DNA from 4 places in the Pseudomonas sp. NFXW11 genome. Region 1 is predicted to be linked to each of the others. Evidence: predicted binding sites of a transcription regulator. Region 1 holds the regulator's gene; each other region holds the start of a gene.

What was found. The regulator FliA, encoded in region 1, starts transcription of late flagellar genes. The targets are predictions, from matches to a motif close to CTAAAGTTTNNNNNNNNNNNGCCGNTAA.
Region 2: a site for FliA is predicted at 1,247-1,274, ahead of J4P02_RS14195 (methyl-accepting chemotaxis protein). Genes of this name have one in related genera too.
Region 3: a site for FliA is predicted at 1,070-1,097, ahead of motA (flagellar motor stator protein MotA). Genes of this name have one in related genera too.
Region 4: a site for FliA is predicted at 1,143-1,170, ahead of J4P02_RS03510 (methyl-accepting chemotaxis protein). Genes of this name have one in related genera too.

The regions. Positions count from the first base shown of each region.
Region 1 covers NZ_JAGEKI010000004.1:208,767-210,967, forward strand. Annotated here, with positions in the region: gene fleN (flagellar synthesis regulator FleN) at 1-519, shown strand, start outside; gene fliA (RNA polymerase sigma factor FliA) at 516-1,256, shown strand; gene J4P02_RS08845 (chemotaxis response regulator CheY) at 1,420-1,791, shown strand; gene J4P02_RS08850 (protein phosphatase CheZ) at 1,822-2,201, shown strand, end outside.
Region 2 covers NZ_JAGEKI010000008.1:61,913-64,113, forward strand. Annotated here, with positions in the region: gene J4P02_RS14195 (methyl-accepting chemotaxis protein) at 1-1,136, opposite strand, end outside; gene J4P02_RS14200 (transporter) at 1,409-2,201, shown strand, end outside.
Region 3 covers NZ_JAGEKI010000003.1:199,197-201,397, forward strand. Annotated here, with positions in the region: gene motB (flagellar motor protein MotB) at 1-146, opposite strand, end outside; gene motA (flagellar motor stator protein MotA) at 150-1,001, opposite strand; gene J4P02_RS06685 (HDOD domain-containing protein) at 1,168-2,201, shown strand, end outside.
Region 4 covers NZ_JAGEKI010000002.1:67,674-69,874, forward strand. Annotated here, with positions in the region: gene J4P02_RS03500 (NorM family multidrug efflux MATE transporter) at 1-13, opposite strand, end outside; gene J4P02_RS03505 (LysR substrate-binding domain-containing protein) at 171-1,091, shown strand; gene J4P02_RS03510 (methyl-accepting chemotaxis protein) at 1,286-2,201, shown strand, end outside.

The DNA of each region.
Region 1 (2,201 bases):
GCCGGCCTGATCCAGGCCTTCAGCGATATCGGCGACAATCTCGATGTGCTGGTGATCGACACCGCTGCGGGTATTGGTGACTCGGTAGTCAGTTTCGTCCGCGCGGCCCAGGAAGTGCTGCTGGTGGTGTGCGACGAGCCGACCTCGATCACCGATGCCTACGCCCTGATCAAGCTGCTCAACCGCGACTACGGCATGAACCGTTTCCGGGTCCTGGCCAACATGGCCCAGAGCCCCCAGGAAGGGCGCAACCTGTTTGCAAAATTGACCAAGGTCACTGATCGCTTCCTGGACGTGGCCTTACAATACGTCGGCGCAGTTCCCTACGATGAAAGCGTGCGCAAGGCCGTGCAAAAGCAGCGTGCGGTCTATGAAGCCTTTCCTCGTTCGAAGTGTGCATTGGCGTTCAAGGCCATCGCGCAGAAAGTCGATACCTGGCCATTGCCGGCGAACCCTCGCGGGCATCTGGAATTCTTTGTCGAGCGGCTAGTGCATCAAACAGCGGGACCGGTGCTATGACTGCCAGTGGCTACAACCTCTACAAGAAGTCCGCACGTGACAGCCAGTACGAACTGATCGAGCGCTACGCGCCACTGGTCAAGCGTATTGCCTATCACCTGCTGGCGCGGTTGCCGGCCAGCGTCCAGGTGGAAGACCTGATTCAGGCCGGGATGATCGGTTTGCTCGAAGTGTCGACCAAGTACGACGCGAGCAAGGGGGCGAGCTTCGAGACTTACGCGGGTATCCGTATCCGCGGGGCGATGCTCGACGAGGTTCGCAAAGGCGACTGGGCACCCCGTTCGGTACACCGAAATACCCGCATGGTCAGTGATGCCATCCGCACAATTGAAGCTAAAACCGGTCGTGACGCTAAAGATCACGAGGTTGCGGCCGAACTTCAATTGAGTCTCGACGATTATTACGGGATTCTGAACGACACCCTGGGCAGCCGCCTGTTCAGTTTCGACGACCTGTTGCAGGACGGCGAACACGAAGGGCTGCACGAGGATGGCGCCAGTGCTCATCTCGAACCGTCACGGGACCTGGAAGACGAACGTTTCCAGGCGGCCCTGGCGGATGCGATTGCCAATTTGCCGGAGCGCGAGCGACTGGTGTTGGCGCTGTACTACGACGAAGAGCTGAACCTCAAGGAAATCGGTGAGGTCCTGGGGGTCAGCGAATCGCGGGTCAGCCAGTTACACAGCCAGTGCGCAGCCCGCTTGCGGGGGCGTTTGGGGGAGTGGCGAGCGCGCTGACAGGCAGTGTGGGGACACTGCGAACAGGGCTGGTGCGGCAAGCTGCGCCGGTCTTGCGGTATGTGCTCCATGCAGTCGTTGCGTGTTATGCCGGATTGATTGAATGGCGTGTTCAGGTACTGAATGCGTTTAAGACTGCTTGGAGGTCGAATTGGACAAGAACATGAAAATCCTCATCGTTGATGACTTCTCAACGATGCGGCGGATCATAAAAAACCTGTTGCGTGATCTGGGTTTCACCAACACGGTCGAGGCCGACGATGGCACTACCGCCATTCCGGTACTCAACAGCGGAAGCATCGACTTTCTGGTAACGGACTGGAACATGCCGGGTATGACCGGTATCGACCTGCTGCGCCACGTGCGCGCCGATGAAAAGCTCAAGCACCTGCCGGTGCTGATGGTGACCGCGGAAGCCAAGCGCGAGCAGATCATCGAAGCTGCCCAGGCCGGGGTTAACGGCTATGTGGTCAAACCATTCACGGCCCAGGCGTTGAAAGAGAAGATCGAGAAAATCTTCGAACGCATCGGTTGAGGTGCGTAGCCATTCCGCCACGGGGGAGCTATGGAGCATAAAGAATCTTCACTGGACGACTTTGAGTCGACCCTGAAAAAACATGCACTGGAGCTGGTCGAGAGCCTGGAAAAGGGCCAATTCGGCGAAGCTGTGCAACTGATCCATGAACTCAATCAGACCCGTGACCGCGGCCTGTATCAGGAAGTGGGCAAGCTTACCCGCGAGCTGCATAGCGCGATCGTCAATTTCCAGATTGACCCGCACATGCCGCAAGCCGAGGAAGTCTCACAGATCACGGATGCCACCGAGCGCCTGTCCTATGTGGTCCGGCTTACGGACGCGGCTGCCAATCGCACCATGGATCTGGTGGAAAGCAGCACGCCGCTGGTCAACGGCCTGAGCACCGAAGCCCAGGCCTTGAGCGCGGA
Region 2 (2,201 bases), on a different contig from region 1:
TGGATCACTTCCAGGACCTTGCCAATGCGCCCGCTGTCGGTTTCCAGCTGACGGATCACCGAAGCGGTGTTGGCAATCTCGCCGCGCATCTGGGTGATGCTGTGGATGGTGCTCTGCATCACCTGCTCGCCCTGCTGCGCCGACTGATCGGCATCGTCGGCGGCACGTGCGGCATCGGCGGCATGGCGCGCCACTTCCTGGGCCGTGGCGGACATCTCGTTCATCGCCGTGGCCACCTGGTCGGTGCGGCTGAACTGCTCGTTGGTGCCCTGGGACATCAGGGTGGCAATGGAATTGAGCTCGCCACTGGAACTGTCCAGCGCCGAGGCACTGCGCTGCAGGCTGCTGAAGGTCTGGGCGAGGAAATCCCGCAGGGTGTTGGCGGCGGCGGCCAACCGGCCCAGTTCATCCTCACGGGTGCTGGCCACGCGCTCGGCGAACTGACCACGGCTGAGCTGGGCCACATAGTCGATCAACTGGCGGATCGGCTGCACCAGGCTGCGGTTGACCAGCCACAGGCTGAGCAGGCCAATCAGCAGGCCGGAGGCGAGCATTACCGTGATCCCCAGCCACACCGTACGGTCGGCCGCGGCGCTGATATCGCGGGACTGCTGCTCGCTGTGCTTGCGCAACTCGATCACCAGTTCGCTCATCTGCTCGCTGGTGGCCCGGTCCACGCCCTTGACCGCGGCATCGCCGGCAGCCGGATCGGCGCCCTGCGCCACATAGGCATCACGGCCCGTCTGGTAGGCCGCGCCAAGCTGGCGGTGCTCTTGCGCCAGGCGCTGCACCCGGCTCTTCAGGCTCGAGTCCAGGCCTGGAGCCTGGGCCAGTTGGCCAAGAATGTTCTGCACATCCCGCTGCCGATCCTCGAACAGCTGCCAGTACTTGTTCAGGTCCTGGGGCTGTTTGCCCCGCAGCAGCACGTTCTTCCACTCCTGCACCTGGCTCTTGAACTGCAGGTTGGCCTCGTCGATCAGTTGCGAGCTCTGCAACGGGCCGTCGATCAATGCGCGGTAGCTCTGTACGCCAGAAGACAGGAAGTGGAAAGACGCCAGGGCGATCAACAGCATCGCAAACAGGCTACCGCTCAGCAGGGCAAGAATTTGCGCTCTCAGGGATTTTTGCAAAAACATCGAGAAGATCTCATGGCAGGAATAAGGCAGGCCGGCAAAAGGCATGCATGGGTCCGAACATCCCTGTCAGGAGCATTCGAAGTGGCTCGAATGCAGATTGCATGTGAGCGTGATCGGCACTGGCGGCCCATTCTTGAGCGCCGCCGACCACCGGTACACCGTCAAAAATTGTGCACTTTTAAACGTCACAAAAATGTCAAAAAGCCTTGCCATGATGAGGCCCAGGTGAACCTGCGAAAGCCCCGCCAGGCACTGCCCTCCTGCGAGACTCCATGAACCACAGCATCGACCAGAGTCACCGTGACGCCGACCTGTTCGGCCTGCTCTACGGCTTCGCCTTTCGTCCCGGCGAACGCGGCCGCGAACTGGATTCGGCCAAGGCCCTGCACGCCCTGCAACAGCCACAAGCCAGCAACGACGAGTTTCTCTGGCTGCACCTGAACCTGGCCCACGCCGCCTGCGAACGCTGGATGCAGGCCCACCTGCAATTGCCCGAGGAATTCTTCGAGGCCCTGCACGAAGGCTCGCGTTCGACCCGCATCGAACACGTCGACTCGGCGCTGCTGGCGGTGGTCAACGACGTGGTGTTCAACTTCAGCAGCATGGTCTCCTCGGACATCTCCACCCTGTGGGTCTGCGTGCGTAGCAACCTGATCGTCAGCGCCCGCCTGCAACCCCTGCACTCGGTGGACAAACTGCGCTCCTCGGTCAAGGCCGGCGAACGTTTTCGCTCGCCCCTGGAACTGCTGGTGCACCTGCTGCGCGACCAGGGCGAAGTGCTGACCCAGATCGTGCGCAAGACCAGCCTCAGCGTCGACCAGATCGAAGACCAGTTGCTGGCCGCCCGAGTGTCCACCAACCGCGCCGAACTGGGGGCCATGCGCCGGGTGCTGGTGCGCCTGCAACGCCTGCTGGCCCTGGAGCCGGGCTCGCTGCTGCGGCTGCTCAACCGTCCACCGCAATGGCTGCAGAAGGAAGACGTCAAGGAACTGCGCAAATCCACCGAGGAGTTCGCCCTGATCATCAACGACCTCACCGCCCTGGGCGAGCGGATCAAGCTGTTGC
Region 3 (2,201 bases), on a different contig from region 1:
GTCGCGGTGGACAGCAACCACAGCACCAGGAAGAACGCCATCATCGCCGTGGCGAAGTCGGCGAAGGCGATCTTCCATGCGCCCCCGTGGTGTCCGCCGCCAAAGCGCTTGACGCGCTTGATGATAATCGGCTGATTATTTTCCATGACTTAGCGACCGCGAACCGCTTGTTCCAGCTCGGCGAAGCTAGGACGGTGCGACGGGTACAGAACCTTGCGCCCGAACTCCACCGCCAACGACGGCGGCATGCCGGAAGCCGAGGCCACCAGGGAAGCCTTGATGGCTTCGTAGACGTTGAGCTCTTCCTTGGCATCGTGGGCCAGGGAGTTGGCCAGCGGGCCGAAGAAGCCGTAGGCCGCGAGAATACCGAAGAAGGTACCTACCAGCGCCGCACCTACGTGCAGGCCGATGGACTTCTGGTCGCCGTCGCCCAGGGACGCCATGGTCACCACAATCCCCAGTACCGCCGCGACGATACCGAAGCCGGGCATGCCGTCGGCGATCCCGGTCACTGCGTGAGACGGGTGCTCGAGTTCTTCCTTGAGGCTCAGCAGCTCCATGTCGAACAAGCCTTCCAGTTCGTGGGGGGCCATGTTGCCGGAGGACATGATGCGCAGGTAATCACACACGAACGCGGTCATGCGTTCATCCTTGAGCACTGCCGGGTACTTGGCGAAGATCGGGCTGGCGGCTGCGTCTTCGATGTCCCCTTCGATGGCCATCATGCCTTCGCGACGGCTCTTGTTGAGGATCTCGTAGATCAGGCCCAGCACTTCCAAATAGAAGGTGTGGGTAAAACGCGAGCTGAACATGCCCAGGGACTTCTTGATGACGTGCATCGTCATGTAGCCCGGGTTCGCCTGGAGAAATGCACCGAAGGCCGCACCGCCGATGATCAGAACCTCGAAAGGCTGGATCAGCGCTGCGATTTTGCCGTGGGAGAGCACGTATCCGCCGAGCACGCTCGCGAATACGACGATGATGCCGATTATTTTAGCCATAGTAGGAGGAGTACTTATTGAGTCGGGTTCAAGGTCATATTCGGAAGTTCTTAAAACTCTTCTTCTACTTATCGGCAAAACTGCGCCAGACTATAGCCAGTTAAGGCGAAAAGCCAGTTTGGCCCGCTCTGGGCGTGTTCACAGCAGACGATGATTACGCCCAGCCATGTCTAATGAAACCAGCGTTCCACATTCCCCGCCCAGCTCTCTGGATGCCTGGGTAAGGCTTCTCAATGGCGTGCGCTTGCCGGTGCCCCAGGGCAGCCATGATCGGGTCTGCCGAGCCATTGCCAACAATAGAAGTTCGCTGCGCGATATCGTCGATCTGATGCAGGACAGCCCGGCGCTGGCCTTGAGCCTGATCCGCGAAGCCAACCGACACACCCATGGCAGCATGAGCGAGCCCGCGGAGAACCTCGAAGTCGCGGTCAACCGTCTCGGCCTCAAGCGCACCGAGGAACTGCTGGAACAACTGCCGACCCTGCCCGAAGAACAGATTCCCCAGGCGCTGCGCCAGTTTCAAATGATCAGCCAGCACGCCAGCCAGCAAGCCAGCGGCTTCTTCGCCGGGCGCCTGGCCCGGCTCTGGCAAGACATCCACTGGGGCAGCCTGCTGTTTCTCTCGCCGTTGTGGGCCATGGCCCTGGTCTACCCCAAGCTGCTGGAAGAATGGGAGCTGCGGGTCATCTATAAGCACGAGTCGGCTCGGGAAGTCGAACTGCAGCTGTTCGGCGTGCGCCTGATGGAAATGTGCCAGGCCCTGGTGCAGGCCTGGCATCTGCCGATCTGGGTCCAGCAGGGCTATCGCCTGTTGACCCAGGAACAGCACCTGCTGGCCAAGGTCATGCTGATCGCTCGCGACCACCACAACCCGCTGCGCCAGCAACAGCGCCTGGATGCCGAACCGGACCTGCGACGCTGGCTGAACCAGCCCGCCAACACCGTGCTCCTGGCCAACGGCCTGGCACTGGCGGCACAGCATTCCTGGAACAACGCCCACGGCCGCCGCTGGCAGAACCTCACGGCGCTGTACCTGCAACTCCCCCTGGCCGAGGTTCAGCAACAGCTGCACCAGCAAGCCGCGCAAAGCGCCCGCAACGACGCCCAGCCCGACCTCTGGCACCCGGCCCAGGCCCTGCTCTGGCCCTGGGACGCACGCCGCCTGCACCCTGGCGAGCAACCGGCCCACCCACCCACGGC
Region 4 (2,201 bases), on a different contig from region 1:
CTGGATGCTGCATGGTCATCAGGCTCGGTTATGGCGAAGGGGGGGAAAGTGCTGATTCTCGGCGCTTCTGCTGCATAGCACAAAGAGATAAAAATACTTGCTGGCATGATAAAAACTCATGTGAAGCGCTTTCTGGTAGCGTGGCGCGATGCCGTTGTCGGAGCACCTCCATGTCTCGCCGTTTGCCTCCCCTGTATGCCTTGCGCGCCTTTGAAGCCGCCGCCCGACACAGTTCGTTCACCCGTGCCGGTGAAGAGCTGTCCATTACCCAGAGCGCGGTCAGCCGGCATATCCGCACCCTGGAAGAACATTTCTCCTGCCGCCTGTTCCAGCGCAGCGGGCGCAACCTGCAACTGACCGAGGCCGCGCGCTTGCTGTTGCCGGGCATTCGCGAAGGCTTCGGCGCCCTGGAGCGGGCCTGCAACACCTTGCTGGCCGAAGACGGCATTCTGCGCATGAAAGCGCCCTCGACTCTGACCATGCGCTGGCTGCTGGCGCGCCTGAGCCGCTTTCGCCATTTGCAGCCGGGCAACGAGGTGCAGCTCACCAGTGCCTGGATGGATGTGGACTCGGTGGACTTCAACCAGGAACCCTTCGATTGCGCGGTGCTGCTGAGCAACGGTCATTTCCCGCCGGACTGGGAAGCCAGCCTGCTGTTTCCCGAGCTGCTGATACCGGTGGGGGCGCCGAACCTGCTCAATGACCAGCCCTGGGATGTGGCGCGGCTGGCCGCCACCGAGCTGTTGCACCCAACCCCGGACCGTCGCGACTGGCGCAGTTGGCTGGAACATATGGGGCTGGCGGAGCAGGTTTCGCTCAAGGGCGGCCAGGTGTTCGACACCCTGGAGCTGGGGATGATCGCGGCAGCCCGGGGTTATGGGGTGTCCATGGGCGATCTGCTGATGGTGGCCGAAGATGTGGCCCAGGGTCGCTTGAGCCTGCCCTGGCCGACGGCGGTGGCCAGCGGCCTGGACTACTACCTGGTCTGGCCCAGGACCCGGCCCGGCGGCGAGCGGTTGCGACGCCTCAGCGATTTTCTCCAGGGCGAGGTCCGCGCCATGCAATTGCCCGAGGTAGAGCGCCTCGGCTGAAACGTTGCAGCGCTCGGGGGAACAAGGCCGGGAAGATATCCTTGTAGATCGCTCAAGTATTCCTGGATGCCGCCGAATCCTGTGGTATGGAACCAGCGTTCAGGAAGGTCCTAACTCTCTAAAAATACACAGAAAAATTGTCGCCGAGCGTGCAGCTTGATCAGGATGATCCGCCTTCTCGGCCAGGAGCCATCATGTCCCAACCCCGTGCCCGGATAGCCTCCCAGCTAGGGCTTGCCCTTGCCCTGGTACTCGCCCTGGTGATCAGTGGCAGCACCCTGTTCGCCCTGCGTTCACTGGACTCGGCGAACCTCGATACCCGCGAAGAGCACCTGGCCAGCGAAGCACGCTTGCTCGCCGACCAGCTCAGCACCTTTCACGGCAGCCTGCGCGAGAGCACCCAGCGCCTCAGCGGCCTGTTCGAAAACCGTTTCAGCAGTGGCCTGAGCCTGCATCCGGAACAGCCGGTGAGCGTGGCCGGGGTGCAGACCCCAGGCCTGCACCTGGGCACGGTGGTGCTCAACAACAACTTCGAGGAAGTGGACGAGTTCAAGCAGATGACGGCCGGGGTCGCGACCCTGTTCGTGCGCAGTGGCGATGATTTCATTCGGGTCAGCACCTCCCTGAGCAAGCAGGATGGCAGCCGGGCCATCGGCACTTTGCTCGATCATGCCCATCCGGCTTACCAGAAACTCATGGCCGGGCAGGGTTATGTCGGCCGCGCGCTGCTGTTCGAACGGCTGTACATGACCCAGTACACCCCGGTGCTGGATCGCAGCGGCAAGGTGATTGCGGTGCTGTTCGTCGGTTTCGACTACACCGATGCGCAGAACGCCCAGTTCGACAATCTCAAGCGTTTCCGCATCGGCCACAGCGGTTCCCTGGCCTTGCTGGATGAGCAGGGCAAGTGGCTGGTGCCGCCGGCCGGGGTGCAGGACCTGGATCAGGCCAAGGAACGCTTGGCCGCTGCAGTCCGGGAGCCTGGCAAGGGCCGCTTCTGGAGTGATCGCGGTGAAGACTTCTACAGTCTGGCGGTGCCCTTCGAGGGCGGCCCCTGGTCGGTGGTGGCGAGCATGCCCAAGGCCGAGATTCGCGCCGTGACCTGGAGCG